Regions from separate parts of the Pengzhenrongella phosphoraccumulans genome, predicted to be linked through region 1. Evidence: riboswitches for the same ligand, from Rfam matches in the RefSeq annotation. Region 1 holds a riboswitch; the other holds the start of a gene.
What was found. A riboswitch is a leader RNA that binds a small molecule or an ion and turns the genes downstream of it on or off. The one in region 1 is predicted to bind S-adenosylmethionine.
Positions count from the first base shown of each region.

Region 1 (15,846 bases):
GCCCGACCCGTATGCGATCCCCACCCCCGCACCCCGGCCGACGACCGCGTAGGACGGACGGTGCGAAGGGCAGGCGCTCGCTTCGGTATCCTGGGCGCACAGCCACCCGCGCACCTTTTGGAGTGATCCCCGCATGGGACGTGTCGTCGTCGATGTCATGCCGAAGCCCGAGATCCTCGACCCGCAGGGCAAGGCCGTCGCTGGCGCGCTCCCGCGGCTCGGGTTCGCGCAGTTCACGAGCGTGCGCCAGGGCAAGCGGTTCGAGCTCGAGGTCGACGGCGAGGTCACCCCGGAGGTGCTCGCCGCCGCGCTCGCCGCCGCCGAGACCGTGCTGTCGAACCCGGTGATCGAGGACGTCGTGCGGGTCGCCGTCGCGCCCGAGGTCGTCGGCTCGACCGAACCTCTCGCCTGATGCGCATCGGGGTCGTCACCTTCCCGGGCACGCTCGACGATCGGGACGCCGCCCGCGCGGTGCGCCTTGCCGGCGGCGAGCCCGTCGCGCTGTGGCACGCCGACGCCGACCTGCGCGCGGTCGACGCCGTCGTCCTGCCCGGTGGCTTCTCCTACGGCGACTACCTGCGCGCCGGGGCGATCTCGCGGTTCGCGCCGGTCATGGGCTCGATCATCGACGGGGCGAACGCCGGCCTGCCGGTGCTCGGCATCTGCAACGGCTTCCAGATCCTCTGCGAGGCGCACCTGCTGCCCGGCTCCATGATCAAGAACGAGCAGCTCACGTTCGTCTGCCGCGAGCAGCAGCTCGTCGTGGAGAACGCCGGGACCGCCTGGACCCGCGACTACGCCAAGGGTGCGCAGATCACCGTGCCGCTCAAGAACCAGGACGGCCAGTTCGTCGCCGACGAGCGCACGCTCGACGAGCTCGAGGGCGAGGGGCGCGTCGTCGTGCGCTACCAGGGCTGGAACCCGAACGGCTCGCGCCGCGACATCGCGGGCATCACGAACGCGGCCGGGAACGTCGTCGGCCTGATGCCCCACCCCGAGCACGCGGTCGAGGTCGGCTACGGCCCGGACGGGGTCAACGGACCGCGCACCGGCACCGACGGCCTAAAGTTCTTCACCTCGGTGCTGCACAGCCTCGTCGGCTGAGCTGTCGGCTGAGCTCGCCTGCTGAGCTCGCCTGCTGAGCTCACCGGCCGGGGTCGCCGGGCGGCCTCGCGCTCCATGCCCGACGGCGGCCCGTCGTCGGGTCGGGTGCGGCGGTGCCCGCCTCAGGCCGCGACGAGCGGCCGGCCGAGCGCGAGCTCGCAGGCCTCCACCACGCCGCCGGCGAGGCGGTACTTGCCGCGGAAGATCGCGTCGAGCACCTCGAGGTCGAGGAGCACCTGGGGCCGGACCATGCCGCAGCCGAGCAGCGCGCCGAGCGCGGCGCGCTGGTGCCGGGTCATGTCGGTGAGCCGGTGGGTCCCGGTGGGACGCAGGCCGTTCCGCTCGAGCGCGTCCGCGGCCGTGCGCAGGGCCAGCCCGAGCTCGCCGCCGGGGTTCCAGGGCGGGTACGGGAGGGCTTCGGCGGTGTCCATGAGGGCTTGGACGCTAGCACCGCCGGACGACACCGCTGGGTGTCTCCGCCGGGGCTCTGTGCCAGGACGTCCCCGGAGGAGGGCCGCGGGACTCACCCCTCCCGCGATGCCCGGCGGCGTGACCAGCGAACTTGTACCTCGTCCGGCGAACGGTGACACTCGACGGTCGTGAGCCCCGTCAGCCGAAAGCGCCAGAAGAAGCACCGCCCAAACCCCTCCGCGAACCGGCCGCGGGCCACGGCCCGGACCGAGCCGGTCGGCCGAACCGCGCTCGACGCGGTGTACGCCGACCTCGAAGAGGCGCTCGGCGGCTCGCTCGCCGCCGACGACCCGCTCGACGCCGAGATCCTGGTCACGGAGCTCCTCGGGTCGATGCGAGGGATCGAGGACCACAACCCCGGCGTTCCCGTGGGCACGCTGGACGCCTTCATCGACGGACTCGCCGCCCGCGCGAACCCCGCGGCCGGCGCTGCGCTCGTCACGCTCGCGCGACTGGCACCGGGCGAACCGTCGCGCCTGCGCGCGCTGCGCCGCGTGCAGGAGCTGCCGGCCGGGACCTTGCCGTCCTGGGCCGACGCGATCGACGCGTGGACCGCGGACCGGGCGATGGTGCTCGCGGACGCGTTCGGCGACCAGGCGACCGTCGCCGTGGAGTTCAGCGGCACCGGCCGCACCCACGCCCTGCTCGCCCACGTCGACTTCTCGCACCTCGGCGGCTGGTGCCCGGAGGTGTTCGTCGTCGAGGACCTCGGTGCGCTGCGCACCGCCATGGCGCGGGACGGCGACGATCCGCTCCAGCGGTACGTCGAGCTCGACCTCCTTGCCGCACGGTTCCTGCTCGAGCGCGCCCTGGCGGCGACCGACCGCACGGACGAGCCGCACACCGCGGCCGGTTTCGACGACATGCAGGCCCTGGCCGTGGCCCGGCTGCGACTGCTGCCGACAATCCCGGCCCCCACCGGCCCGGCGACCGACGAGGTGCGTGGCGCGCTCGCGGCGGCGGGACTGCCCACGCCGTCGGCCCTCGACACGCGAGGCGTCGTCGACCCGGCGACGCGCGCCGCGCTCGTGGCGCAGTTCCGCGGGTCCTCGCCCGCGACGGCGTTCGCCGACCTCGCGCCGGAGTCGGTCGAGCTGCTCGCGCGCGAGCTCGTCGACTACGGCTGCGACTACGACGACGGCCGCCCGCTGCGGCTGAGCCCGGTCAAGCTCGCGACCTTCCTCGCGCGCTGGCTGCCGCGACGCCTGACGCTCACCGCGGCCGACCGGACGGCACTACCGGTGGTGGTGGCCGCCTGGGTCGACTTCAGCCTCACCGAGCTGCCGATGCCGTCGGCGGCGGTCGACGAGCTGCGTGCCACGCTCCCCGGGCTCCTGGCCGCGGTCACGGCCTAGCGGGCCGCCCGGGCCGACCTGGGCCGAGCCGAGGGGCCCGGAGCAGGCTCAGGCGCTGAGCTGCAGCGCCCGCGCCAGGTCGTCGATCAGGTCGAGCGGGTCCTCGAGCCCGACGGACAGCCGCACCGTCGTCTCGGCGATGCCCACCGCCGCGCGCCCGGCCGGACCGAGCTTGCGGTGCGTCGTCGTCGCCGGGTGCGTGACGATCGACTTCGCGTCGCCGAGGTTGTTCGAGATGTCGATGACCTCGAGCGCATCGAGGAACGCGAACGTGGCCTTCTTCGCGGCGTCCGTCTCGGTGCCCTCGGGCACGGCGAGGTCGAACGTGACCACGGTCCCGCCGCCCGACATCTGCGCCCGGGCGAGGTCGTGCTGCGGGTGCGAGGCGAGGAACGGGTAGCGCACGCGCGCGATCTCCGGCTGCGCCTCGAGCCAGGTCGCGAGCTGGAGCGCCGCCGCCGTCTGCGCGCGCACGCGCAGCGACATCGTCTCGAGCCCCTTGAGCAGCACCCACGCGTTGAACGGGCTGAGCGACGGCCCGGTGTTGCGCAGGAAGAGCTGGACCGGCCCGGTGATGAACTCGCGCGACCCGAGGATCGCCCCGCCCAGCACCCGCCCCTGCCCGTCGATGTGCTTGGTCGCCGAGTAGACGACGACGTCGGCCCCCTGCGTGAGCGGTTTCTGCAGCACGGGCGTCGCGAACACGTTGTCGATCACGACGACGGCGCCCGCGGCGTGCGCGAGCGCGCTCACCGCGGCGATGTCGACGAGGTCCTGCATGGGGTTCGACGGCGTCTCGAAGAACACCACGGTCGCGGGCGTCGCCAGGACGCGCTCCCACTGCTCGGGCACGTGCGCGTCGACGTAGTCGGTGTGCACGCCCCACTTGGCGAAGATCTCGTCAAAGATCACGAGGCTCGAACCGAACAGCGCGCGCGCGGCGACGATCCGGTCGCCCGCCTTGACCAGGGCGGCCAGCGCGGTGAAGACCGCGGACATGCCGGTCGCCGTCGCGTAGCAGGCCTCGGCGCCCTCGATCAGGCGCAGGCGCTCCTCGAACGTCGCCACGGTCGGGTTGCCGTACCGCGAGTACAGGAACCGGTCGGTCTGACCCGCGAATGCCGCCTCGGCGTCGGCCGCGTGGGCGTAGACGTACCCCTGGGTGAGGAACAGTGCCTCGGACGTCTCGGCGAACGGCGTGCGCACGTGCCCGCCGCGCACGGCGAGCGTGTCCGGGCGCAGGCGCTCGAGCGGCAGGGACCCGTCGTCCCACGCGCCGGGCCCGGGGACGGCGCCAGTGCCCGACGGCGACCGGCCGTCGCCGCTCACGACTGCCGCCAGGGCAGGCCGGCGGCCCGCCAGCCGGTGCCGCCGCGGTGCGCGCCGGGGTCGAGGTTTCCCTCGAACCCCTCGAGGATGTTGTAGGCCGGGCCGAACCCGATGGCGGTCGCGGCCTTCGCCGCGGCGACCGAGCGCACGCCCGAGCGGCACAGGAACACCACGGGTCGCCCGTCGCCCGCGGCCAGGCCGGCCTCGGCGAGCTGCGCGAGGAAGTTCGGGTTCACGGCGCCGCTGGGGTAGCCGACCCACTCGACGAGCGCGGCCGCCCGGCCCAGCGAGCCGACATCGGGCACGCCCACGTACCGCCACTCCGCCTCGGTTCGCACGTCGACGAGGATCGCGCGCTCGTCGGCGGCGAGCAGGTCCCAGGCCTCGGTCGGGGTCAGGTCGCCTGCGTACCCGCTCATGCCGTCGCCGCCGGCTGCGCCGTGATCGCGGTCCACGTCGGCACCGCAGGCGGATCGTCCTGGATCGCGTGGTCCAGGACGACGGCCTGCGCCACGATTACCCGGGTGCCGTTGAACGTCACGGCGGGGTTGCCGTGCAGGCGGTACCCGTCGTCGAGCGCGGCGCTGACGCGCTCGCAGAACGTCCGGTCGTCGGGCCCGGTCAGCAGGCGGTACCGCAGCCGGTCCTCGCCGGTCCCGGTCGGGTCCGTCGCGGGGGTGGTCAGGGTGCTCATGCGTCCTCCATCGGTCCTGGCGGTAGCACCCTCGACCGCGGCCGGGGCTGCGGGGGGTTGCTGCGGCGTCGTCGAGCCAGATCTCTCGGCCGCTCTGGATGGTGACGAGGATCGTAGGTGCCGGTCGCCGATTCCGCCAAAAAGCGAGACTCAATTGTTCACATTTTGAGACGTTCCGATTCGGCGTTGACAGTCCGGCGACGCGTGGCTGATCCTCGTCACAGGTCACGAGTGCCAGCAGATAGCCCCGGCTTGCTGGCCGGCAACCCTCCTTCCGCGGTGGGGTGCCCCGGGTGACGACCTGGCTTCGACCGTCCGGTCGAGGCAAGCGCGGACTGCCTTCCGGTGGTCCGAAAGACCTGCCGGAGGACTCTCATGACCACTACCGCGACGTCGACCTGTGCGCCGACGATCTCCGCCCTCCCGAGCGCGCACCGGCCCGACCGGGCCGACGGCGCACTGCTGCCCGTCGTCGGCGCCGCGACCCGCGTGCCGCTCGTCGATGGCACGACCCGCACGTACGCCAACCTCGACTACGCCGCCAGTGCGCCCGCGCTCGAGTCGGTGGCCGCCCGGGTGACCGAGGTCCTGCCGCTGTATGCGAGCGTGCACCGCGGCGCGGGGTACCTCTCGCAGGTCTCGACGGCGCTGTACGAGGCGTCCCGGCAGACCATCGGCGCCTTCGTCGGCGCGCGCCCGGACGACGTCACGATCATCACCCGCAACACCACCGACGCGCTCAACCTGCTCACCGGCTGCGTCCCGGCGGGGGGGCGGGTGCTCGTGCTCGACGTCGAGCACCACGCCAACCTGCTGCCCTGGCAGCGCCTGGACGCCACCGTGCTGCCGATCGAGGACACCGTCGCGGCGACCCTGGCCGCGCTGGAAGGCGAGCTGGCGGCGTCGTCGTACGCGCTGGTCGCGGTCACGGGTGCCTCGAACGTGACGGGCGAGGCGCTGCCGATCGCGGACGTCGTCCGCCTGGCGCACGACGCCGGCGCCCGGATCGTCGTCGACGGCGCCCAGCTCGTGCCGCACCGCGGCCTCTCGCTCGCGGCGAGCGGCGCGGACTACGTGGCGTTCTCCGGGCACAAGACCTACGCCCCGTTCGGCGCGGGCGCGCTCGTGGGTCGGCGCGACTGGCTCGACGCGGGCGAGGCCTACCTCGCGGGCGGGGGCGCCGTGCGCGAGGTCCGCGCGGGCCGCACGATCTGGACGACGTCGCCCGCGAGGCACGAGGCCGGGTCGCCGAACGTGATCGGTGCGATCGCGCTGGCGCAGGCCTGCGAGTCGCTCGCCGCGCTCCCGGCGGGCGCGCTCGCGGCGCACGAGGGTCGGCTGCGGGCCCGGCTGGTCGAGGGTCTCGAGGCGATCGACGGCGTGAACGTGTTCCGGATCTGGCCCGACTCGACCGATCCGGTCGGCGTCGTGGCGTTCGACGTCGTCGGCCACGACCCGGGCCTCGTGGCCGCGTATCTCGCCGCCGAGCACGGGATCGGGGTGCGCGACGGCCGGTTCTGCGCGCACCCGCTGCTCGCCCGGCTCGGCGCGCCGCAGGGCGCGATCCGCGCGAGCGTCGGCGTCGGCAGCGAGCAGGAGTCGGTCGACCGCCTCCTCGATGCGGTCCGCACCTACGTGACGACCGGCCCGTCGGCCCCGTACACGATCGTCGACGGCTGCTGGACGGTCCCCCACGACCCCCGCCCCCTCCTGGCGGTCCAAGGCCTGACGGCCCTAGCCGCAACAGCAGCAGCCTGCACCCCCACCCCCACCCGGTAAACCACCGGGGCCTGCGTGTGCGGGAGGGAGAGGGCTGGGTTCAGTCCTGGACCGTGAGGCCCAGGTGGGCGGCGAGGTGCGGGGCGAGGTCGGTGAGCTGGTCCGTCGAGATGGTGGCGCCGCGGAGGTGGGCCAGGCCGCGGAGCGCGCTGTAGTCCGCGCCGCGCAGGTCGACGCGGTCGAGCGTCGCGCGGGTCACGTCGAGCTGGCCGACGCGGCACCCCGTGAAGGTCACGCGCATCAGGCGGGCGCCGATCAGGTCGAGCTCGCCGATCACGCAGTCCTCGAACACCACGTCGGTGAGCGCGCCGTCGCGCAGGTTCACGTAGTCGAGCTTGCCGCCCGTGATCCGTACGCGGGTGAGGTGCGTGCCGTAGGCCGTCACGGCGCCCAGCCGGCAGTCCGTGACGGCGACGTCGCGCCACGCCGAGTCGATGGCGTCCAGCGTGTGCGCGCGGAGCTCGGTCAGCACGCAGTCGGCGAGCTGCGCGCGGGTGAGCGCGACGTCATCGAGCACGCAGCCCGCGAGCCGGCAGCCGAGGAAGCGGGAGTTCTCCGCGTTCTGACCGCTGAGGTCGAGGTTGAGCAGCTCGACGCTGTCATAGTCGCCGTCGGCCTCGAGCTCCCCCGAGAACGAGGTGAGCTCCGGGAGTTCCACATGTCCGATGCGCCGTTTCACGCCCCACCCTCCCACGCCCCCAGGCCCCGCGAACTCGGAGGTTCGGCTCGAGCTAGGACACCCGGGTGTCCTAGCTCGCCGGAAACCTCCGAGTTCGCGGGGCACGGCGGGGTTTAGAGGGGGGTTACCTTTCCCGTGAGGTGGAGTTTCGACGAACCGGCGTTCCAAGCCGCGTACGAGTAGCCGGGGGCGCCCTTGTCGGCGGCCGCTATGCGGACCGTGACCGTTCCGGGCAGGAGCACCGGGCTGGCGAACTCCACCGTCCAGGTGAACGCCTCCGTCCGCGCCGGGCCGACGCCGGCCAGCGCGCGCGACGCGGTGTACATCCCGTGCGCGATGGCGCGGGGGAACCCGAGCGCCTTCGCGGTCAGGGCTGAGAGGTGGATCGGGTTCCGGTCGCCGGACACCGTGGCGTACCGTCGCCCGACGTCCCCGGCCAACCGCCATTGCGCGGTCGGAACCGGCGGAGTCCACGGGTCCGACCCGCGGCGGCCCGCGGTGCGTCCGCCCTCGGATCCTGCGTCGCCGGCGGGGGAGCTCTGGTCCTCGCCCACCGTCTGCCCATCGCCCAGCTCGTCCGGGCGGAGATGGGTGCCCTTCGCCAAGTAGGTCGACGTGCCGCGCCAGGCGAGCTCGCCGCCGCGTGACCCGCCGGGCACGCGAACCTCGGTGACCAGCTCGACCTGGGTCCCGGCGCGGTGGGCGCGCAGGTCACGCGCGTACGCCCGCACGTCGAGCTCCTCCCCGAGCGAGATCGGGCCGAACTGCTCGACGCGGTTCTCCAGGTGCACCATGCCGGCGAGTGGCAGCGGGAAGTCCCCGCGCACCATCAACGCCGTCGCGACGGGGAACGCCAGCACGTGCACGAACCCGGCCGGCAGCACGTCGGACGCGCTCTCGCCGAGCAGGTGTTGGTACGCGGTGAGGTGGCCCGGGTCCGCGCGCACGCCGTGCGCGACGTAGACGACGTCGGGCAGGGCGTCGACCGCCCGGCCGAGGCGGGTCGCGACCGCGATCCGGGCCGAGCCGGCGACGCCGCGCGCGTAGAGCCCGCCGAGCCCGGGGACGGTGGCGAGCGTGACCTCGACCCGCCCGGACTCCGGCCCGACGTCGGGCGTCCCGGTCAGGGTCGCCCCTGCGCGGGACGAACCAGCGCGGGACGAACCTGCGCGGGACGAACCAGCGCGGGACGCCCCGCCCGGGCCACGCTCCGTCTTCGGCAGCGCGACCCCCGCCCGTGTCTCGGGCGCCCTCATGCGCCGACCAGGTTCTGCCCGCACACCCGCAGCACGCGCCCGACGACGCCCCCCGCGGCCGGTGAGGCGAAGAACGCCACCGCCTCGGCGACGTCGATCGGCTGCCCGCCCTGCTGGAGCGAGTTCGCCCGCCGGGCGATCTCCCGGGATGCGAACGGGATCTTCGCGGTCATGTCGGTCTCGATGAACCCGGGTGCGACGGCGTTCGCCGTCCCGCCGAAGGCCGTGAGCAGCGGCGCGGTGGCGCGCACCATGCCGATGACGCCGCCCTTGGACGCGCCGTAGTTCGTCTGCCCCCGGTTGCCCGCGATCCCGCTGGTCGAGGCGAGCGAGACGATCCGCGGCGCGCGCGTGAACTCCCCCGAGACGAGCAGCTGCTCGTTCATCCGCAGCTGGGAGGCCACGTTGACCGCGAGCACGGCGTCCCACTTCTCGGGCGTCATGTTCACGAGCAGCTTGTCGCGCAGGATCCCGGCGTTGTGCACGACGATGTCGAGCGCGCCGTACCGCTTCAGCGCCAGCGCGAGGATCCGCTCGCCGGCGTCGGGCGCCGTGATGTCGAGCTGGACGGCTGTGCCGTGGATCCGGTTGGCGACCCGGGCGAGCGCCTCGCCGGCTGCGGGCACGTCGACGACGATCACCGTCGCGCCGTCCCGCGCGATCGTCTCGGCGATCGCCGCGCCGATCCCGCGCGCCGCCCCGGTGACGACGGCGACCCGGCCGGCCAGCGGGCGGTCCCAGTCCGCGGGCACCGTGCCGGCGGAGGTGTCGACGGTCAGCAGCTGCCCGTCGACGTAGGCGGACCGGGCCGATAGGAAGAACCGCAGCGCGCCGACCGCGGACGGCGCATCGATGCCGACCCCGCCCGCGAGCTGTACTCCGTTGCCGGTCGCCCCGCCGCGCAGCTCCTTGGCGAGCGAGCGCAGCAGCCCGTCCACCCCCTGCCGGGCGGCCGCGACGGCCGGGGCGTCGTCGGCCGTCGCCACGCGGGAGAGCGTGACGACGCGGGCGCCGCGGGCGAGCGAGCGCAGGACGGCCCCCGCCTCGAGCACCGGCGCGGACAGCTCGTCCGGGTGAGCGATCTCCGTGAGCACCAGCACGACGGCGCCGAACCGGTCGCCCGGCAACGCGTGCCGGCGCACGTCGAGGTCCCAGCCGACCAGGCTCTGCGCGACGGCGTCCGCCTCCTTGGCGCTGCTCTCGGCCGCGAGCACGAGCACGGGTCCGCTCACGAGCGGCTGCCCGGGGCGGTACCGCGTCAGCGGCACGGGGCGGGGCAGACCGAGCTGCTTGGCGAGCTTCTTCGTGAACCCCGAGTTGACGAGGTTCAGATAGGTGTCGGTCACGCCGCCTCCAGGATGACTGTGACGCCCAGGCCGCCAGCGGCGCAGACGGAGATCAGGGCGCGGACCGGGCGGTCCGCGTCGGTCGTGCCGGCGAGGGACGCCTTGCGGTCGGCCACGAGCTTCGCCGCGGTCGCGACGAGGCGCCCGCCGGTCGCGGCGAACGGGTGCCCGGCGGCGAGCGACGAGCCGGTCACGTTGAGCCGGTCGCGGTCGACGGAACCGAGCGCGCCGGTCAGCCCGAGCCGGGCCTTGCAGAACTCGTCGTCCTCCCATGCCGCGAGCGCGCACAGGACGGTCGAGGCGAACGCCTCGTGGATCTCGACGAAGTCGAAGTCGTCGAGCGTGAGGTTGTTGCGGGCGAGCAGTCGCGGCACCGCGAAGACCGGCGCCATGAGGAGCCCGTCCTTGCCGTGCGCGTAGTCCACCGCGGCCGCCTCGGCGTCGACGACGACGGCGAGCACCGGCAGGTCGTGCTCCGCGGCCCACTCGTCCGAGGCCAGCAGGACGGCGGACGCGCCGTCGGACAGTGGGGTGGAGTTCCCCGCGGTCATGGTGGCCGGCGTCTCGAGCTTCACGCCGAACGACGGCGCGAGCTTGCCGAGCTTCTCGAGCGAGCTGTCCGCGCGCAGGTTCTGGTCCCGCGTCAGGCCCCGGTACGGGGTCACGAGGTCGTCGAAGAACCCGGCCTCGTACGCGGCCGCGAGCCGGACGTGGCTGGCGAGCGCGAGCGTGTCCTGCGCCTCACGCGTGATGCCCCACTCGGCGGTCGTCAGGGCCTGGTGCTCGCCCATGGTGAGGCCGGTCCGCGGCTCGACTATCCGTGGCGGTGCGGGCGCGAGGTCCTTCGGGCGGATCGAGGCGACGGCCTTGAGCTTCTGGCCCGCCGTGCGCGCGCGGGACAGCTGCAGGAGCGCGCGGCGCAGCTTGTCGCTCACGGCGATCGGCGCGTCCGACGTCGTGTCGACCCCGGCCGCGATGGCCGAGTCGAGCTGGCCGAGGCGGATCTTGTTCGCCAGCCCGATGACGGTCTCGAGCCCGGTCGCGCACGCCTGCTGCACGTCGTAGGCCGGGGTCTCGGGCGACAGTGCCGAGCCGAGCACCGATTCGCGGGTCAGGTTGAAGTCCTGCGAGTGCTTGAGCACCGCGCCCGCCGCGACCGAGCCGATCCGTTCACCCTGCAGAGCGAACCGCGCCACGAGCCCGTCGAGGACCGCGGTGAGCATGTCCTGGTTGCTCGCGTTCGCATACGGCCCGCCTGCTCGGGCGAACGGGATCCGGTTCCCGCCGACGACGACGGCGCGTCGCACCGTCGGGGTCGTGCGGGTGTCGGGGGAGTTCGTGGGAGATGCCGCCATGGCAGTTCCTCTCGCGTAGTCGTTTCAGTGGTGTCGGTCGGTTGCGCAATCCAGCCGTGGTTCCTCGTGGAATGGGGACTCCCGGGACGCACCCCCGGGACCTCCGGCCCAGACCGGCCGAACCCCCTGTGATATGTGTCCGGAACCGACAGTACCTGATACTGTCCGTTTCGTGAGCCAAATCACAGGTCCTTCGTCGGGAATGGGCCCCCCGCTTCCCCTGCCGGGCGAGTCCGTCGACGGCCGGTCCACGCGGTGGGTCGATCACCGCGAGGCGCGCCGGGCCGAGCTCGTGCGCATCGCCCGCAAGGTCGTGCACCAACGCGGCCCGGACGTGTCGATGGACGAGATCGCGGCGGCCGCCAACACGTCGAAGTCGATCGTCTACCGCTACTTCAGCGACAAGCTCGGGCTGCAGATCGCCGTCGCCGAGTCCGTCGTGCTCCAGATCCAGGGGGCGCTCGAGGGCGCGCTGCGGGCCTCGGCCACCCCTCGGGACGGGCTGCGGGCGATGGTCGGGGTCTACCTCGAGATGATCGAAAGCTCGCCGAACGTCTACTTCTTCGTCACCCGGGAGGGATCGCTCGAGTCGGGGTCGCCGCTCGGGCGCTTCCTCGACGCGGTGACCGACCTCGTGGCCGCCCCGTTCGCGCACGCGCTGACCGACGCCGGCTCGCCTGCCGGTCCCGCGAGCCAGGTCATGGCCGAGACATGGGCCTCCGGCGCGGTCGGGTTCGTCCGCGGCGCGGGCGAGCGCTGGCTGCGCCACGGCGCAGAGCCCGACGCGCTGACCCGCACGGAGCTCACCGCCCAGGTCGCCGCGTGGCTCTGGGCCGGTCCCGTCGGGTTCCTCGCGCGGGGCCGCGCCCTCACCCTGCACGACGACGTTCCCGAACTCACCTCAGTCGCTGTCGCACCACCCAGTACTGCCACATCCAGCACCACCACCCCCAGTCCCTCGACCTCACCCGCACAGGAGACCTGATGAGCACCATGAACGAGCACCCCGCCACCCTTCCGGCCACGGGTCCGGCCGCCGCCATCGACGTCGCGCGGCTGGAGAACCTCCTTCTTGGCAAGTACGCCGACGTGCGCCGCGAGGCGCGCGTGTTCGCCGGCGACCCGCGGTTCGCCCGCATCGAGGGCCTGTCCGTGGCGGAGCACCGGGCACGCGTTCTGACCCAGGTGCAGACGCTCGCCGTCGAGGGCGACGTGCTGCGTGCGTTCCCGGCCGAGTTCGGCGGCGCCGACGACCACGGCGGCAGCCTGGCGCGGTTCGAGGAGCTGGTCGCCGCCGACCCGTCCCTGCAGATCAAGGCAGGGGTCCAGTGGGGCCTGTTCGCCTCCGCGATCCTGCACCTGGGGACCGCGGAGCACCACCAGCGGTACCTGCCGGGCGCGATGTCGGTCGAGGTTCCCGGGGCGTTCGCCATGACCGAGATCGGCCACGGCTCCGACGTCGCCAGCATCGCCACGACCGCGCAGTACGACGTCGCGACGCAGGAGTTCGTGGTCCACACCCCGTTCCGCGCGGCCTGGAAGGACTACCTCGGCAACGCCGGCCTGCACGGCACGGCCTGCGTGCTGTTCGCCCAGCTCATCACGGGCGGGGTCAACCACGGCGTGCACGCGTTCTACGTGCCGCTGCGCGACCCCGCGACCATGGAGTTCCTGCCCGGGATCGGCGGCGAGGACGACGGGATCAAGGGCGGGCTGAACGGGATCGACAACGGCCGGCTGCACTTCGACCACGTGCGCGTGCCGCGGGCCAACCTGCTCAACCGCTACGGCGACGTCGCTCCCGACGGCACCTACAGCTCGCCGATCGCGAGCCCGGGCCGGCGGTTCTTCACGATGCTCGGCACGCTCGTGCAGGGCCGCGTCTCGCTCGACGGCGCCGCCGTCAACGTGAGCAAGCTCGCCCTGGTCATCGCGATCACCTACGGCAACCAGCGTCGTCAGTTCGCCGGTGGCTCGGACACCGAGGAGGTCGTGCTGCTCGACTACGCCGAGCACCAGCGCCGCCTGCTCCCGCTGCTCGCCGAGACCTACGCCGGGCACTTCGCGCACGACACGCTCCTCGACAAGTTCGACGCCGTCTTCTCCGGGGCCGCGGACAGCGAGGAGGACCGCGAGGACCTCGAGACACTCGCCGCGGCGCTCAAGCCGATGTCGACGTGGCACGCGCTCACCACCCTGCAGACCGCCCGCGAGGCCTGTGGCGGGGCGGGCTTCCTCGCCGAGAACCGCCTCGTGTCGCTGCGCGCCGACCTCGACGTGTTCGTCACGTTCGAGGGCGACAACACCGTGCTGCTCCAGCTCGTGGCCAAGCGGCTGCTCGCCGACTATGCGCGCGAGTTCGTCGGCGTCGACGCCGGCGGGGTGGCGCGCTACGTGGCGACCCGCGCCGCGGACGCCGCCCTGCACCGCACGCCGCTGCTGCGCGCGGTCCAGACCCTGGCCGACGGCGGCAACGTGCGCCGGTCGGCCGGTCAGTTGCGCGACGCCGAGACCCAGCGCGAGCTGCTGACCGACCGCGTCGAGGCGATGGTCGCGGAGGTGGCGGTGGCGCTGCGCCCGGCGACGAGGTCGTCGCGCGTCGAGGCGGCCGCGCTGTTCAACGCGCACCAGCACGAGCTCATCGAGGCCGCGCGAGCGCACGCCGAGCTGGTGCAGTGGCAGGCGTTCACCGCCGCGCTCGAGCGCATCGAGGACCCGGGCACGCGTCAGGTGCTCACCTGGGTGCGGGACCTGTTCGGGCTGAGCATCATCGAGCGGAACCTGGCCTGGTACCTGATCAACGGCCGGCTCTCCGCAGGGCGTGCCCGGACCGTGACGTCGTACATCTCCCGGCTGCTCACGCGGCTGCGGCCGCACGCGCAGGACCTCGTGGACGCGTTCGGCTACGGACCCGAGCACGTGCGGGCACCGATCGCGAGCGGGGCCGAGCGCGAGCGGCAGGATGAGGCACGGGCGTACTACCGGGCGCAGCGCGCCTCGGGGGACGCGCCCGTGGCGGAGAAGTCGGCGCTGCGCGAGAAGAAGAGCCGGCCCGCGGTGGCGTGAGCTGCGGGCTCTGAGCTCAAGGAGCTGAGCTCGGATCGCAGAGCTAGCGGACGTCCTCGGCCCCGGTCGCCAGTTCGGCGATCGGGGCTTGGGCGTCCCGGATCCCGTCGCGCACCGCGCGGCGGATCACCCAGTACACCGCCAGCACGACGATCGTGACCGAGACGGCCACGAGCAGCATCGGGAGAATCAGGCTCGCGATCGTCATCGGGTCCATGGGCCGATGCTAGGGCTGCACGGTGGACATAGCAGGACGAAACGGAATCTGCCGGCAGCGGCCCATCGTCAGGGCGTGGGCCCCTCGGGCCGGCGCACCGAGTAGCGCAGCCGGAGCCGGCCCCCGGCCTCCAGGTCCGCGCTCAGCAGATCGAGCCCGACCGGCGATTCGTCGGGGCCGAGCGGGGGTGCGTCGAACAGGGCCGGAGTTCCGCGGCCGCCGATCAGGGCCGGCAGCAGGTCGACGTCGACCTCGTCGACCAGCCCCGCGCGCAGCAGGGCCCCGCCGAGCCGGCCGCCGCCCGTGCACACGACCGTGCGGACGCCGAGCCGCTCGGCGAGCAGGTCCATCGCCGCCGGCAGGTCCACCGGCCCGGCGCCGACGACGAGGTAGGGGATCCCGCGTTCGCGCAGCAGTGCGAGGTGCTCCGCGGGGGCCGCAAGGCTGGTCAGGACGAGCGCATGCCAACCGGCCCACGCCGGGTCCGGCCACTCGGTGAAGGTCAGGTCGACCCGCCCGCGCCCGTCGACCACCGTGAACCAGCGCCGCCCCGTGGCCGTGGTCACCGCGTCCGGGAGGAAGTGCTCGCCCATCGCGGCCGCGCCGTCCCCGCTGCGGCTGCTGCCGGGGTACGGGGCGTCGTCGTCGGGCACGAAGGAGCCGCTGCCCTCGAGGAGGACCTCGGGGTCGTGCTGCGCGCGCGCCCACTCGTAGGGGTCGCCGATGTCGGCGGTCAGCGCCGTCCAACGGGCGTCGCCGGTCAGCAGGCTGACGCCGGGCGCGATGGTCAGGCGCCCGTCGACCGAGGCGAGGTTGTACGTGACGACGCGTGGTCGGACCATTTCAACACCGTGACACCACCCGCAAGGCGACGCCACCTCCGTCGACGGCGATCACGTCGACGGCGATCACGTCGATGCTGATCCCGTCCGCGCGGAGCAGGTGACGCCTGGAGCTGCCGGGGCGATCTGTTGCGTCCGGCAGGCGACTGACGCCCCTCGGGTCACATGCTCCGCGCGGACGGGACGCGGCTGGCCGCGTGGAGCCAGGCGGTCGTCGCCGGGGGCACCAGAACGGCATCCAACGACTCGGGCGACTCGGGCGACTCGGGCGACTCGGGTGAAGAGGGCGACCCGGCGGGCAGGGGGCCGGACGACGCCGCGACGTCCGCCCGGACCGCGCCCGGCAGCAGACG
Region 1 covers NZ_CP144210.1:1,683,559-1,699,404, reverse strand. Annotated here, with positions in the region: gene VTA80_RS07915 (hypothetical protein) at 1-52, shown strand, start outside; gene purS (phosphoribosylformylglycinamidine synthase subunit PurS) at 134-412, shown strand; gene purQ (phosphoribosylformylglycinamidine synthase subunit PurQ) at 412-1,104, shown strand; gene VTA80_RS07900 (hypothetical protein) at 1,227-1,535, opposite strand; gene VTA80_RS07895 (hypothetical protein) at 1,704-2,930, shown strand; gene VTA80_RS07890 (O-succinylhomoserine sulfhydrylase) at 2,979-4,259, opposite strand; gene VTA80_RS07885 (rhodanese-like domain-containing protein) at 4,256-4,678, opposite strand; gene VTA80_RS07880 (DUF1737 domain-containing protein) at 4,675-4,953, opposite strand; SAM riboswitch class I at 4,958-5,058, opposite strand; SAM riboswitch class IV at 5,177-5,290, shown strand; gene VTA80_RS07875 (aminotransferase class V-fold PLP-dependent enzyme) at 5,329-6,732, shown strand; gene VTA80_RS07870 (pentapeptide repeat-containing protein) at 6,773-7,411, opposite strand; gene VTA80_RS07865 (MaoC/PaaZ C-terminal domain-containing protein) at 7,525-8,667, opposite strand; gene VTA80_RS07860 (3-oxoacyl-ACP reductase) at 8,664-10,013, opposite strand; gene VTA80_RS07855 (acetyl-CoA C-acetyltransferase) at 10,010-11,368, opposite strand; gene VTA80_RS07850 (TetR/AcrR family transcriptional regulator) at 11,571-12,353, shown strand; gene VTA80_RS07845 (acyl-CoA dehydrogenase) at 12,353-14,434, shown strand; gene VTA80_RS07840 (hypothetical protein) at 14,478-14,651, opposite strand; gene VTA80_RS07835 (dihydrofolate reductase family protein) at 14,720-15,493, opposite strand; gene VTA80_RS07830 (alpha-amylase family glycosyl hydrolase) at 15,655-15,846, opposite strand, start outside.

Region 2 (15,846 bases), 140 kb from region 1:
CTACACGTTGACCGACTGCGCGCCCACCGGCGTCCGGCTGCACGAGCTCGCGGAGCACGTGCGGCTCAGCCAGCCGGGCCTCAGCCGGCTCGTCGAGCGGATGGAGTCGGACGGGCTGGTCCACCGCGCGCGCGACCCGCAGGACGGGCGCGGCACGCGAGTCGTCCTCACCGACCTGGGCCGCGAGGTGCAGCAGGAGACCGGCCGGCGGCACGCGCGATCGATCGTCGCGCGCGTCGGCACGGCGCTGTCGCCCGAGGAGCAGGCCGAGCTCGCCCGGCTGTGCACCAAGCTCCGCGACCCGACCCCCCGCTGACCACCTCCCCCCGCTCACCCGTCCCCACCCCCCGCTTCTCAGGGAGATGTGCGCGCCGGACGCACCGATTCCTCGGAAAACTGGGCGGTTGGAAGGGGTAGCGGCTCCGGTCGGGGAGAATGGACGGTCGTGGAGCAGATCGCGGCGGGACCGGACGGTGGGCAGTCGACACCGCAGTCCGGCAACGGCTCCTCACCCTCCCGTGGCCGACGACGTCGCGGCGGGGCCTCGCGTGGCCGCGGCGGCCGAACCACGACGCCAGCCAAGGACGTGACCGGCGGGCCGCTGCCCACGACCGAGGGGCCGCCCGCCACCACCGACTCGGCGCCCTCTCTCACCGACCCGGCGCCTGCCACCACCGACTCGGCGCCCCCCACCACCGACCGGCCCGCGCGCAACGGCCGACCTGAGCGCACCAACCGACCTGAGCGCGCCGACCGGACCGCGCGGGCCAACCGGCCGCCGCGCAACCGTCGTCCGGGCTCCCACGAGACCCCGGCGGCGCTCGACGCCCGCCAGGCTCCCCGCGCGAGCCGCAAGGCGACGGTCCGACGCGCCGTCGTCGTCCCGCCGATCACGTACCCGCCCGACCTGCCGGTCTCGGCGCGCCGCGAGGACATCTCCGCGACGATCCGCGACCACCAGGTGGTGATCGTCTCGGGCGAGACCGGGTCCGGCAAGACGACCCAGCTGCCGAAGATCCTGCTCGAGCTCGGGCGGGGCCGCGCCGGCCAGATCGGCCACACCCAGCCCCGGCGGATCGCGGCGCGCACCGTCGCCGAGCGCATCAGCGAGGAGATCGGGACCCCGCTCGGCGAGATCGTCGGCTACCAGGTGCGGTTCACCGACACGTCGTCGGACGGCACGCTCGTGCGCGTCATGACCGACGGCATCCTGCTCGCGCAGATCCAGCGCGACCCGATGCTGCGCGCCTACGACACCCTGATCATCGACGAGGCGCACGAGCGATCGCTCAACATCGACTTCATCCTCGGGTACCTCACCCGGCTGCTGCCGCAGCGCCCGGACCTCAAGGTGATCATCACCTCGGCCACGATCGACTCGACGCGGTTCGCGGAGCACTTCGCCGGGCCCGACGGCGTGCCGGCCCCCGTCGTCGAGGTCACCGGACGCACCTACCCGGTCGAGCTCCGGTACCGCCCGCTGTCTCCCGACGAGCCCGACCCCGCCGACGTCGACCCGTCCGCGGGTGCGGGCGCGTCCGACCAGTCGCGCGGGAGGTCGCGCGCGGGCTCGGACCGACGGCACCCCGGCGCGAAGAAGGAGGCCGAGGACCGCGACCCGCTGACCGCGATCTGCGAGGCCGTCGACGAGCTGTGCGCCGAGGGTCCCGGCGACATCCTGGTGTTCTTCTCGGGCGAGCGGGAGATCCGCGACGCCGCCGACGCGCTCGCCGGGCACCTCGGCCCGCGGGTCGCCGACCAGCGCCGCACCGACGCGGTCGAGATCATCCCGCTGTACTCGCGGCTGTCGTCGGCCGAGCAGCACCGGGTCTTCGAGCGGCACACCACCCGCCGTCTCGTGCTCGCGACCAACGTCGCCGAGACCTCGCTGACCGTCCCCGGGATCCGCTACGTCATCGACCCCGGCACCGCCCGGATCTCTCGGTTCTCCAAGGCGACCAAGGTCCAGCGGCTGCCGATCGAGCCGATCTCGCAGGCCTCCGCCAACCAGCGCGCGGGTCGGTGCGGCCGCGTCGCGGACGGCATCGCGATCCGGCTGTATTCGGAAAGCGATTTCGACTCGCGCCCCGAGTTCACCGAGCCGGAGATCCTGCGCACCTCCCTCGCCGCTGTGATCCTGCAGATGGTCGCGGTCGGGGTCGCCTCCACGCCCGACGACGTCGCGCACTTCCCGTTCGTCGAGCCGCCCGACACCCGCTCGATCCGCGACGGCGTCCAGCTCCTCACCGAGCTCGGCGCCCTCGAGACGATCCCGACGACCGCCGGCGACCACCCCGACGGCACCCACCCGACCGCGTCGGACGCGCGGAAGGTCGGCGCGCAGCTGACCGACGTCGGCCGCGCCCTCGCGCAGCTGCCCATGGACCCGCGCCTGGGCCGGATGATCGTCGAGGGCGGCCGCCGCAGCGTCGCGCGCGAGGTCATGATCATCGCCGCCGCGCTGTCGATCCAGGACCCGCGCGAGCGCCCGCTGGAGCAGCGCCAGCAGGCCGACCAGCTGCACGCCCGGTTCGCCGACCCCACGTCGGACTTCCTCACGTACCTCAACCTCTGGGAGCACGTGAAGTACTCGCAGCGCGAGCTCGGGAGCTCGGCCTTCCGCCGCATGTGCAAGCACGAGCACCTCAACTACATGCGTCTGCGCGAGTGGCAGGACGTCGTCACCCAGCTGCGCGAGATGGCCAAGCCGCTCGGCATCCGCGTCGAGCCCGCCCGCCCGCGTCCCCTGCCCGACGGCGACCAGGCGCTCGCCGGGTCGGGCGGCCTGGCCGCGGACGGCGGTCACCCGGACGCGCTGCACACGTCCACGAGCGCCGCGAAGGGCGCGTCGGCCGGCGCCGGGACGAGCACGGCCGCAGTCAGCACCCCGCCCCGTCGTCGGACCGCGCCGGGCGCCGCCCAGACCCTCCTCGCGAGCGACACCGCCCCCGACGAGTCGAACCTCCGGCTCGAGTGGGACGCCGACCGCATCCACGTCTCGCTGCTGTCCGGGCTGCTCTCGCAGATCGGCATGCAGGAGGCCACCGAGGTCAAGGCCGCGCCCGCGCACCGCGCGAAGAAGTCGGCGTCGTCGGTCCGCAAGGGCGCCCGCAACGAGTACCTCGGCGCGCGCGGGGCGCGGTTCGCGATCTTCCCCGGCTCGCCGCTGTCGCGGAAGCCCCCGGCCTGGATCATGGTCGGCGAGCTCGTCGAGACCTCGCGGCTCTGGGGGCGCGACGCCGCCCGGATCCAGCCCGAGTGGGCCGAGGACCTCGCCGGCCACCTGGTCAAGCGCACCTACTCCGAGCCGGCCTGGTCGACCAAGCAGGGCGCGGCGATGGCGTCCGAGAAGGTGCTGCTCTACGGGGTGCCGATCGTCGCGCAGCGCCGCGTGCTCTTCTCCAAGGTCGACCCCGAGTACGCCCGCGAGCTGTTCATCCGGCACGCGCTGGTCGAGGGCGAGTGGACCACGCACCATGAGTTCTTCCACGCCAACCGCGCCCTGCTCGACCAGGCGGAGAGCCTCGAGCACCGTGCCCGGCGCCGTGACCTCGTGGTCGACGACGACGCGATGTATGCCTTCTACGACGAGCGCATCCCGGCCGACGTCGTCTCTGCGCGCCACTTCGACACGTGGTGGAAGACCGCCGGGCGCACCGAGCCGGACCTGCTCACCTTCACGCTCGCCATGCTCGTGCCGGACGCCGAGCTCGGCGCCGTCAGCGAGGCCGACTTCCCGTCGACCTGGCCCCAGGGCGACTTCGAGCTGCCCCTGACCTATCAGTTCGAGCCCGGCACCGACGCCGACGGCGTGACCGTGCACATCCCCGTCGTCGTGCTCAACCGCGTGCGGCCCGAGGGCTTCGACTGGATGGTCCCGGGGGTCCGCGAGGAGCTGGTCGTCGCGCTGATCCGCTCGCTCGCCAAGCCCGTGCGGGTCCAGCTGGTGCCCGCGCCCGACGTCGCCCGCGACGTCGTCGGCTGGATCGACGAACACCTGCCGTCGTGGATCGACACGGTCCGCGCCGGCGACATGGCCGGTTCCCTGCACGACGCCGTCGCCAGCGCGGTCCGCGCGCTGCGCGGGGTCGAGATCCCCGACGACGCGTGGGACGACGAGCGCCTGCCCGCGCACCTGCGGATGACGTTCCGCGTGCACGAGGAGCGCGCCGGCGAGAACCTCATGGTCGACGAGAGCAAGGATCTCGTCGCGCTCCAGCGGCGTCTCGCGGCCCACACGCAGGACGCGGTCCGCGTCGCGGTGCGCTCGGCCGTCCGGGACGCGGTGCGGGCCTCGAACAAAGCGTCCAAGCCCGTGCAGAAGGGCGACGGGTCGAAGCCGGGCCCGACGACGCCCGGCGGCCGGGTGGGCGCCGCGGCGTCGGCTGCCTCAACGTCGGCTGCCGCACCGTCGACCACGACGAACGCCACCGCATCATCCGGGACTGATTCTGGTGCGGCGCCCAGCCGGGCACCCACCCCGGCGCAACCGGCCGCGGCACCCGCGATCGCGGAGCGGCTCGGGCTCACCACGTGGCCGACCGACCTGACCGGCGGCGTGATCCCGCTCGTGGTGGAGACGCCCGTCGCCGGCATCGTCGTGCGCGGGTACCCCGCGCTGGTCGAGGAGCCGGGACCCGCCCGCGCGCTCCAGGTGGCCCTGCGCGTGCTCGCTGACCCGGCCCTGCAGGGCGCCGAGCACCGACGCGGCCTGCGACGGCTGCTCGTGCTCGAGACCGGGCTGGCGACCGCGCGGATCACGACGCGGTGGTCCGGCACCCAGGCGCTCACGCTCGCCGCGAGCCCGTACCGCAGCACCGACGCGCTCGTCGCGGACGTCCAGCTGGCCGCGGTCGACGCGCTGCTCGATGCGCGCCCGCCCGCCGCCGGCTCGGCGGTCCGGGACGCGGTGGCCTACGCCGCGCTGCGCGAGGCCGTCCGGCGCGACCTCGAGGACACGGTCTTCCGCCTCGTCGCCGACCTCGTCGCGGTCCTCACCGCCGCGCGCGAGCTCGACGGCGCGATCCGCAGCGCCACGAGCCTGGCGCTGCTCAACACGCTCCAGGACATCCGGGACCAGGCCGCCGCGCTCGTGCACGACGGCTTCGTGACCGAGACCGGTGCCGCCCGGCTGCCGCACCTCGTGCGGTATCTCAAGGCCGCGCGCCACCGCCTGTCCAAGGCGGCCGACGACCCGCACCGCGACGCCGAGACCGCCTGGCGCATCCGCGAGCTCGAGGACGCGTACGCGGACGCCCGCGCGCGAGCCGCGCGCTCGGCCCCGGACGCGGCCCGGGCAGCCGCTCTCGCAGAGGTGCGCTGGATGCTCGAGGAGCTCCGGGTCAGCCTGTTCGCGCAGCAGCTGGGCACGCCCGGGCCCATCTCGGAGAAGCGGATCCGCACGGTCCTCGCGGGCTGACCCGGCGATGTGAGCCGACGGCCTGACCTGTGACAGCCACGTGTCACAGAGCTCGCTGACTGTGACAGCGGTTCTCACCCTGCTGCCGAACGGCGGACCCCTGACGGGTGAACCTGCTTCTCCTCCACCACCGCCACCTGCGTCGATGCTGTGACGGGTCGCGAGGTCATAGACAGTCACCACAGGCATGACTGATAGTCATATGCATGACGACAGACCTGTACGGCACCCTCGCGGTACTCGCCGCGGTAGGAAGCGTTCCCGACGCAGACACCCTCGCAGCCGTGGCCGCAGGTCTCTCCGGCGTCCCCATCGACCCGTGGGCCGAGTGGTACGGGATCCCGACGCAGCACCCGGCACCGGCCGAGTCGCTGCTGGTCTCCGCCCGGGCGTCCTCGTCCGGCCTGGCCCTCGCCCTGCTCCCCCGGCGTCAGAGCTGGTCCTGACGCATCCGGCCGCGCGGCCGCCCGACCCCAGGCGGGTCGATCGCTGTGCTCCGCCTCCGCTCCGTCGTCTGCGGCGGTCATGGCGTGGACGCGATGAGGGAGAGTGACTCCCATGACCACAGCTGACCCCCGCTGCTTCGGTGACGGCGATCCCCTCTACGAGGCGTACCACGACGACGAGTGGGGCCACCAGGTGCGCGGCGAGCGCGAGCTGTTCGAGCGCGTGACCCTCGAGGCGTTCCAGTCGGGCCTCTCCTGGATCACGGTGCTACGCAAACGCCCGGCGTTCCGCGCGGCGTTCGCCGACTTCGACCCGCGCACCGTCGCGGCCTTCGGCCAGGACGACGTCGACCGCCTGCTCGCCGACGCCGGCATCGTGCGGAACCGCGCCAAGATCACCGCCACCGTCGCGAACGCCCGAGCCGTCGTCGCGCTCTGGGACCAGGGCCGGACGCTGTCCGAGCTCATCTGGTCGCACGCCCCGGCGGGTGCGGGGACAGGCAGGGAACGGCCCGCGACCTGGACCGACGTACCGACCCAGACCGACGAGTCCCGCGCCCTGGCCCGCGAGCTCAAGGCGGTGGGCTTCCGGTTCGTCGGCCCGACCACGGCCTACGCCACCATGCAGGCGTGCGGCCTGGTCGACGACCACCTGGCGACCTGCCCGGTGGTCCTCGGGGCTACTTCGACGCGCTCGCCGGCCGGCTCGGCACCAGGCTGAACGCGCCTTCTTCCTCCTGCGCGTTGTGCAGCCGCAGCACGGCGTACAGCCCGTAGAGCAACCGGCGCAGCTCGATGACGTCCTCGGGCTGGACGGTGTCGGCATCGAGCCCGAGGAGCAACCTCCGCAGCTTGCTCACCTGGTGCTCGATCTCTGCGTGCGTACGGCTCATCGCGGCGGTCGCGTCGGTTCCCCCGAGCGCCCGACCCACGAGCGGCACGAGCAGCTCCTCGTCGGCGCGTTCGTGCGGGAGCAGCTCACCCTCGAGCCGGTCCAGCAGCGTGCGGACGGGCACCAGATCGCAGTCATGGGTCGACAACGCGTCGGCCACCGACCGGATCTGCTCGATCACCGGCAGCACCGCGTCGTGCTCGGCGCGCAGCTTCAAGGCCGTCGCGATGTCCGCGGGCGGCATGACGATCGAGTGGACCTTGCCGGGCAGCACGGCCCGCAGGGCGATGCCGATCGCCATCACGTCGATGACCTCCTGCAGGATCGCCCCGGCGGCCGGCGGGAGCAGCCCGACCGACGCCACGACCATCGCGACGACCGACAGGCCCATCCCGATGAGCACGGCCTGCAACGCGATCCGCTTCGAGCGCCGGGAGATGAGGATCGCGTCGGCGAGGGCGTCGATGCGGTCGACCGTGAGGACGACGTCGGCCGCCTCGGACGACGCGGTCGCCCCCCGCGAGGCGAGCGCGACCCCGACGCCGGCCGCCGCGAGCGCGGGCGCGTCGTTGATCCCGTCGCCGACCATGATCGTGGCGCCGCGGGTGGACTCGTGCTCGATGGCGAGCAGCTTGTCCGCGGGGTCGCAGTCGGCCAGGACCGAGTCGACGCCGACGATGCGTCCGACCATGTCGGCGATGTCGGCACGGTCACCGGTGACCAGCACGACCCGCGAGATCCCGGCCTCGCGCAGCGCGCGGACCATCCGGGGCGCGTCGGGGCGGATCGCGTCCTCGAGCAGGAACGCGCCCGCCGGCTCGCCGTCCACGGCGACGAAGACGGTGAGCGAGCCCTCGAGGTCGGCGCGCCGACGCACCTGGCGGACCCACGGCGGGGTGGTGTCACCGACGATCCAGGAGGCCTTGCCGAGCTTCACCTGATGCGTACCGACGGTCCCCTGCAGCCCGTAGCCGTGGACCTCCTCGACGTCCTCCGGCATCTCGAGCGTGAGCCCGCGCCGGGTGCCCCCCGTCACGATGGCGCTCGCCAGGACGTGCGCGGAGACCTGGTCGAGCGAGGCCGCGAGCCGCAGCACCTCGTCGGCATCCATCCGGTCGCTCGCGGTCACGACGTCGGCCAGGACGGGGTGGCCCTGGGTGAGCGTGCCGGTCTTGTCGAAGAGCATCACCTGACCGCCCGCCAGGCGCTCGAGCGCTCCACCGCCCTTGATCACGACCCCGATGCTGGCGGCACGCGACAGCCCGGACATGATCGCGATCGGTGCGGCGAGCAGCAGCGGGCACGGGGTGGCCACGACGAGCACGGCCACGGCCCGGACGGCATCGCCGCTCAGGGCCCAGGCGGCGCCCGCGAGGACGAGCGTGAACGGGACGAACAGCACGGCGAACCGGTCGGCGGCACGCACGAACGGCGCGGAGGACGCCTGTGCCTGCTCGACCATGCGCACGACGCCGGCGTAGGTCGACTCGGCGGCCACCGCGGTCGCGACGAAGTCGATCGGCGGACCGGAGTTGACCACCCCGCTGCGAAGGTCGTCGCCGGCGAGCCGCTCGACCGGCAGCGGTTCCCCGGTGAGGGCGGACTCGTCCAGGGTGGCGGTCGTGAGGAGCCGGCCGTCGACCGGCACGATCTGGCCGGTACCGACCAGCAGCTGGTCGCCCACGACCACCTCGTCCACGCCGACCTCGACGACGGCGCCCTCGACGCGACGGCGGGCGGTGCGCGGTGCGCGCTCGGCCAGGAGGCTGAGCTCGCGGCGGGCCCGCGCCGCAGCGCGCGCCTCGAGCAGCTGGCCGCTCGCCAGCATGACCGTGATCATCGCGCCCGCGAACGGCTCGTTCACGACGATGGCGCCACCCAGCGCGAGCACGGCGATGATGTCGACGCTGGGCTGGCGCCGGCGGATCGCTGCCGCGGTCCACCAGACGGAGAAGACGAGCCCGAGCACCGTGCCGGCGATCCACGCCGCGCTGGCCCACGTGTCCGCGGAGAGCAGCCAGGCCAGGCCCCCGATCAGCAGCAGGGCCGTCGAGGTCGCGAACAGGAGCATTTCCTTGTTCTCACGCAATCGCGTCATCGGCCCATTGTCAGCCCGCAGGCCCCGTGCAGCGCGAGACGAAAGGCCCGCCTCACCTGCGCCGACAGGTGGCCCACCCGCGCGTACATGCTCGCAGAGTGAGACTGGCGTCTCACCAGTCGATCGATCTCTGTTGCGTGGACGTCTGTCGGTCTATGCTCCCAACACCATCCAGAGCGGCTGAGAGACCTGGCTCGATGACGCCGCAGCAACCCCCCTGCAAAGGGTGTGGGTGCTTCCGCCAGGACCGATGGAGTTGACATGCCGATCGACCACCCAGGTGACCGCCCGAGCCCGCCCGAGCCGTACCCCGCTGATTCGGGTGCCCCCGCGCGCGCCGCGACCGACCGGCCGACCGTCTCGTTCGAGCTCTTCCCGCCCCGCTCCCCGAAGTCGTTCGGGGCCCTCACGACGACGATTCAGGCGCTGGCCGCCGCGCGACCGGACTTCATCTCGGTCACCTACGGCGCGTCGGGCTCCACCCGGCAGACCACCCGCGAGCTCGTGCGACACCTGCTGGCACACACGTCCGTCCTCCCGATCGCCCATCTGACCTGCGTCGGCGTCTCGCGCGCGGACGTCGTCGCGGTGATCGAGGAGTTCCTCGACGAGGGCGTGCGGAACTTCCTCGCGCTGCGCGGTGACCCGCCGAAGGATCGACCGAACTTCGAGCCGCCACTGGGAGAGCTGGTTCGCGCGAGCGAGCTCGTCGAGCTGCTGCGCGAGGTCGAGGCGGCGCGCTGCGTCACCTCGGCGAGCCAGGCGCTGCGTGGCGCCGCCCACAAGCTGAGCGTCGCGGTCGCCGCGTTCCCGGCCGGGAACCCCAGCGCCGGCAGCTCGCGCGAGCAAGACCTGCGCGCGCTGCTCGCCAAGCAGGAGGCCGGCGCCGACTTCGCCATCACCCAGGTGTTCTTCGAGGCGCGCAGCTACCTCAACCTGATCCGCGATGCGCGCGCGATCGGGATCACGATCCCGATCGTGGCCGGCGTCATCCCGACCACCGACCCCGCGCGGCTCATCCGCCTCGAGCAGCTCACCGGGGTGCAGGTCCCGACCGAGCTGCTGGCGAACCTGGCGGCGGCCGACGACCCGGCCGAGCGCCACCGCGTCGGCATCCGGGCCAGCGTCGCGCTGGCCAACGAGGTGCTCGACGGCGGCGCTCCCGGCCTGCACATCTACACGTTCAACCAGCACGAAGCCGCACTTGACCTGCTCGAGGGTGTACACCTCGGCGGGGGAGCCCCGATGGCTCCGAACCCGGCCATTGAGCCGCGGGTCACGGCACCCCACCCGAACTACCTCACGATCTAGGGGTCGACGACATGACTGCAGCTCCCACGTCCCACGCGCCGGGCTTCCCCGGCGGCACCGTCCTCGGGTACCCCCGCGTCGGCCCGCGCCGCGAGCTCAAGAAGGCGATCGAGTCGTTCTGGGCAGGCAAGACTACCGCGGACGACGTCGAGCAGGCGGCCGCCGCGCTGCGCAGCCGCACGCGCACGCGCCTGATCGAGCTCGGCCTCGACCCGACCGACGCCTCGATCCCGTCCAACTTCTCGTTCTACGACCAGGTGCTCGACGCTGCCGTGGTGGTCGGGGCCGTCCCGGCGCGGTTCGCGCACCTCGTGGACCCGGCCACCGGTCGCCTCGACCTCGCGGGCTACTCGACGATCGCGCGCGGCGCGGGCGACGACCTGCCGGCCGAGATGACGAAGTGGTTCGACACGAACTATCACTACCTCGTGCCCGAGATCGGCCCGGACACCGTCTTCCGGTTCGCGGACGACCGACCCGTGCGTGAGTTCGCCGAGGGCCTGGCCGAGGGCGTGCTGACACGTCCCGTCCTGGTCGGTCCGGTGACGTTCCTGCTCCTGGCGAAGGCGGCCGACGGCGCCCCCGAGGGCTTCGCGCCGATCGACCGGCTCGCGGACCTCCTGCCCGTGTACGTCGAGCTGCTCACCGCGCTCGCCGCGGCCGGCGCGACCTGGGTGCAGCTCGACGAGCCCGCGCTGGTGTCCGACTCGATCGACGTCACCCCCGAGCGAGCCATCGCCGCCCTCGTCGAGGCGTACACCGTGCTCGCCGGCGACCTTGCCCGGCCGACCCGGCCCGCGATCCTCGTCGCCGCCCCGTACGGAGACCTCGGTGCGGCCCTGCCGGCGCTGGCCGCGACGGCTGTCGACGGCATCGCGCTCGACCTGGTCCGCGGCACGCTGCCGGCCGGTCCGGTCGCGGGGCTCGAGTCGAAGGCTCTGGTCGCCGGCGTCATCGACGGCCACAACATCTGGCGCGCCGACCTGTCCGCCGCGCTGGACCGGCTCGACGCGGTCGGCACCCTGGGCGCCGCGACCGTCTCGGTCGGCACCTCGACCTCGCTGCTGCACGTGCCGCACGACGTCGACGACGAGCCCGCGCTCGACCCCACCCTGCGTGAGTGGCTGGCCTTCGCCGATCAGAAGGTCGGTGAGGTCGCGACCCTCGCCGTCGGGCTGGACGAGGGCCGCGCCGCCATCGCCGACCACCTCGCCGCGTCCACCGCCGCGCTGGCCAACCGCAGCACCGCACCCGGCGTCGTGCGTCCGGAGGTCCGTGCCCGCCTGGCCGGCCTGACCAGCGAGGCGTTCCACCGCGGGGACTACGCCGCACGCAAGGCCGCGCAGGCCGCCCGGCTGCACCTGCCTCCTCTGCCGACCACGACCATCGGGTCCTTCCCGCAGACCCCCGAGATCCGCAAGTCGCGCGCCGCGCACGCCAAGGGCGAGCTGAGCACCGAGCAGTACGAGGCCGAGATGCGCGCCGAGATCCAGCGCGTCGTCACGCTCCAGGAGCAGATCGGTCTGGACGTGCTGGTGCACGGCGAGCCCGAGCGCAACGACATGGTGCAGTACTTCGCCGAGAACCTCGACGGGTTCGCGGCCACGCAGAACGGGTGGGTGCAGTCGTACGGCTCGCGCTGCGTGCGGCCGCCGATCCTGTGGGGCGACGTCGCGCGCCCGGCCCCCATCACCGTGGCGTGGTCGACCTACACCGCGTCGCTCACCACCAAGCCGGTCAAGGGCATGCTCACCGGGCCGGTCACGATCCTGGCCTGGTCGTTCGTCCGCAACGACCAGCCGCTCGGCGACACGGCCAACCAGGTCGCGCTCGCCCTGCGCGACGAGATCGCGGACCTCGAGGCGGCCGGGATCCCGATCGTCCAGGTCGACGAGCCCGCGCTGCGCGAGCTCCTCCCCCTGCGCGCGGCCGACCAGAGCGCCTACCTCGACTGGTCGGTGGCCTCGTTCCGGCTGGCGACGTCGGGCGTGCGCGCGGACACCCAGATCCACACCCACCTGTGCTACTCCGAGTTCGGCGAGATCATCGGCGCGATCGACGGCCTCGATGCCGACGTCACGAGCATCGAGGCGGCCCGGTCGAAGATGGAGATCCTCGAGCCGATCGCCGAGGTCGGCTACCCGCGCGGCATCGGCCCGGGGGTGTGGGACATCCACTCCCCGCGCGTGCCCAGCGAGGCCGAGGTGACCGAGCTGCTCGGCGCCGCGGTCGGTTCGATCGACGCCCACGAGCTGTGGGTCAACCCGGACTGCGGACTCAAGACCCGCCGCTACCAGGAAGTCACCCCGAGCCTGGAGCACATGGTGGCCGCCACCAAGACGGTCCGGGCCACGCTCCACCCCACCGCCTGACAGCCACACTCTGCGGGCCAAGCCACAGGACCGCCCGCCCAGCTGAGACTGGGCGGGCGGTCCTTGCCCTGTCTCCAGGTGGCCGACGGCGGCCTCTCAGCTCGCGCCGGTCGGCCTCGTGGCGGCCTCGAGCGCGGCGACGATGGGGAGGTCCGCATCCAGCCACGGGACGCAACGCCACCCACCCCGGGGGAGCCAGCGCAGCTCGTCGTGCTCGACCAGCGGCTCCGGGTGACCTGAGGTGACCGTGGCCAGCCACAACCGCAGGACGTACGGCCCGTTGAGCGGCCAGACGCCGTCGGCCGGACCGGGCAGCTCGATCCCGAGGTGGACCTCGACGCCGAGCTCCTCGAGCAGCTCGCGGTGCAGCGCGTCGAGCGGAGCCTCCCCCGGCTCGACCTTCCCGCCCGGGAACTCCCAGCGACCGGCGAGCTGAGCGGGGATGCGCCGTCGGGCAGCAAGAAGGTGCCGCGGTGAGGCGAGGTCATCGACGATCGCGGCGGCGACGACGAGCACCGGCGGTCGCACGGAGGTCATGCCCGAGAGTGTGCCAGCGCGCCGGACCTGCCCGAGCATGACCGTGGCCCGCCAAGGTCGACCGACCCGCCGTCAAGGGTCAGCCGTACCTCGACGAGCCACGGGGCGCGGGGGTATGAGGGGCGGGTCGGCGTCGTGCCAGACCCGCCGGTTGTGCAGGGTGAGGTCAGCGGAGCCCAGCGGACGTCGCCCAAGCGACCGCATCAGCACGAGTCGAGACGCCGATCTTGCGATACAGGCTGCGGACCTGCGACTTGACCGTGTTGCGCGTGACGAAGAGCTTGGACGCGATCTCCTCGAGGGTCACATCTTCCGAGAGGTTGCCCAGGACGACGAGCTCGCGCCGGGTCAGCGGCTCGAGAACGGTCGCCACCGGGGAGGCGGTCGGGACAGGCGCGACAGGCTCGGGGAGCCTGACCAGTTCGAGTGTGCTCATGATGCCCTCCGGATGCTCACGGGTGCTTCGACGTCCTGCTCGAAAACTCCGCTGTGACCTAACACCTTGAGAGATGCCGAGGGCTGGAGGGTATGACGCGGATTTCACCCGCAGTCTCGGCGGCAGCCTTCCAACGTCGGGAGGAATTCGGGGCATTGTGAACGTTTGCGCAGGTCACAGAGCGAGCCGTAGCCATCGATGCTCGCCGATGAGATCACCCGAACAGGCTAGCCCGCAACCAGAGCCTCGTACTCGGCCGCTGAGATGAGGTCGCCGGTCGCGCTCACGGTCGCCTGCACGAGCCAGCCCATGCCGTACGGGTCGGAGTTGACCAGCGCAGGGTCGTCGATCGCCGCCTGGTTGACCTCCGTCACCGTCCCCGACACCGGGGAGTACAGCTCGGAGACGGACTTCGTCGACTCGATCTCGCCGCAGACGGCACCCGCCACGATCTGAGAGCCGACGGCCGGAAGCTCGAGGTAGACGATGTCGCCGAGCGCCTCGGAGGCGGTGTCGGTGATGCCGAACGTCACGGGGTCGCCGGCGGCCAGCCACTCGTGCTCGGCGGTGTAAAGCCGGTCTTCGGGAAAGGTGCTCATGGGGTTCTCCTCAGGTCGGGGATGCGAGTGGCTGCGATGCGAGTGGCTGCGGGCGCGGGGCTATTGCGCACGACGGTAGAACGGCAGGGCCACCACGCGCACGGGCTCGGCGCGCCCGCGCACGTCGACCGCGAGCTCGGTGCCCACCGCACTGACCTCGGGAGTCACGTAGGCCATCGCGATCGGGTAGCCGAGCGTGGGGGACGGCGCACCCGACGTCACGTGCCCGACGACGACGTCGGCCGCCTCCGCCGACCGCAGCACCGAGTAGCCGTGACGGGCGGCGCGCCGTCCCAGACCCTGCAGGCCCACCAGCACCCGGGACGGCGCCGAGTGCTTGCGCGCGTAGAGCGGTCCGCGACCGACGAAGTCGAGCGGTGCGCCGTCGGCGTCGGTCTTGTCGAGCTTGACCACGCGGCCCAGGCCGGCGTCGTACGGCGTGGTGGTGCGGTCCAGCTCGTTGCCGTACAGCGGCATCCCGGCCTCGAGGCGCAGGCTGTCGCGGGCCGAGAGCCCGGCCGGCACGAGGCCGAACGGCTCGCCGGCGCTGGTCAGGGCCGCCCACAGCGCGACGGCCTGCTCGGCCGGCACGAACAGCTCGAAGCCGTCCTCGCCGGTGTACCCGGTGCGGGCGACCAGCGCGGGGATCCCCGCGACCGTCGCGGGCAGGCCGGTGTAGTACTTCAGCTCGGCGACTGCGGTGGCGTCCTGCGGCGCGGTGACGGCCGTGACGATCTCCTGAGCGCGCGGCCCCTGCACGGCGATCAGCGCGGTCTGGGCCGACTCGTCGGTGACCGTCGCGTCGAACGCGGTGCACCGCTGCTCGAGCTCGGCCAGCACGACGTCGTGGTTGGACGCGTTCGCGACGACGAGGTACTCGTCGTCGGCCGTGCGATAGACGACCAGGTCGTCGACGACGGCGCCGTCGGCCGCGCAGATCATCGTGTAGCGGGCCTTGCCGACCGACACCGCGGAGAGGTTGCCGACCAGCGCGTAGTCCAGCGCGGTGGCAGCCTGCGGACCCGACACCCGGATCTCGCCCATGTGGGACAGGTCGAAGATCCCGGCGGCCGCCCGCACGGCGACGTGCTCGGCGAGGTCGGACGTGTACCGCAGCGGCATGCTCCAGCCGGCGAACGGCACCATCACGCCCCCGAGCGCGACATGCACGGAATCCAACGGACTAAGAATCTCAGCCATCACATCTCTCTCTCCACCACCACACCCCCGCCGAACTCGGAGGTTTACGTCGAACTAGGACACTGCACTGTGCGAGTTCGAGGCAAACCTCCGAGTTCGGCGGGCCGTTGTGGCCGGGTTTTTGTAGGAGTGGGGGTTAGTAGGAGTCCAGAGGGGGGCAGCTGCAGATCAGGTGGCGGTCGCCGTGGGCGTTGTCGATGCGGCGAACCGGGGGCCAGTACTTCGCGCCGCGCAACGTCGCCACCGGGTAGGCGGCCTGCTCGCGGCTGTACGGCTTGGTCCACTCGTCGACCGTCAACGACTCGGCCGTGTGCGGTGCGCCGCGCAGCGGTGAGTCGGACAGCGGCCAACGACCGGCGCCGACGGCGTCGATCTCGCCACGGATCGCGATCATCGCGTCGATGAACCGGTCGACCTCGGCGAGGTCCTCGCTCTCGGTCGGCTCGACCATGAGCGTGCCCGAGACCGGGAACGACAGCGTCGGGGCGTGGAAGCCGTAGTCCATCAGCCGCTTGGCGACGTCCTCGGCGGTCACG
Region 2 covers NZ_CP144210.1:1,820,057-1,835,902, forward strand. Annotated here, with positions in the region: gene VTA80_RS08435 (MarR family winged helix-turn-helix transcriptional regulator) at 1-316, shown strand, start outside; gene VTA80_RS08440 (DUF3418 domain-containing protein) at 446-5,419, shown strand; gene VTA80_RS08445 (hypothetical protein) at 5,626-5,865, shown strand; gene VTA80_RS08450 (DNA-3-methyladenine glycosylase I) at 5,978-6,586, shown strand; gene VTA80_RS08455 (heavy metal translocating P-type ATPase) at 6,546-8,855, opposite strand; SAM riboswitch class I at 9,020-9,112, shown strand; gene VTA80_RS08460 (methylenetetrahydrofolate reductase) at 9,117-10,166, shown strand; gene metE (5-methyltetrahydropteroyltriglutamate--homocysteine S-methyltransferase) at 10,178-12,538, shown strand; gene VTA80_RS08470 ((deoxy)nucleoside triphosphate pyrophosphohydrolase) at 12,635-13,075, opposite strand; gene VTA80_RS08475 (LuxR C-terminal-related transcriptional regulator) at 13,242-13,511, opposite strand; gene gcvH (glycine cleavage system protein GcvH) at 13,739-14,110, opposite strand; gene gcvT (glycine cleavage system aminomethyltransferase GcvT) at 14,171-15,310, opposite strand; gene gcvP (aminomethyl-transferring glycine dehydrogenase) at 15,447-15,846, opposite strand, start outside.
Region 2: another riboswitch for S-adenosylmethionine. It lies ahead of VTA80_RS08460 (methylenetetrahydrofolate reductase); the one in region 1 lies ahead of VTA80_RS07875 (aminotransferase class V-fold PLP-dependent enzyme).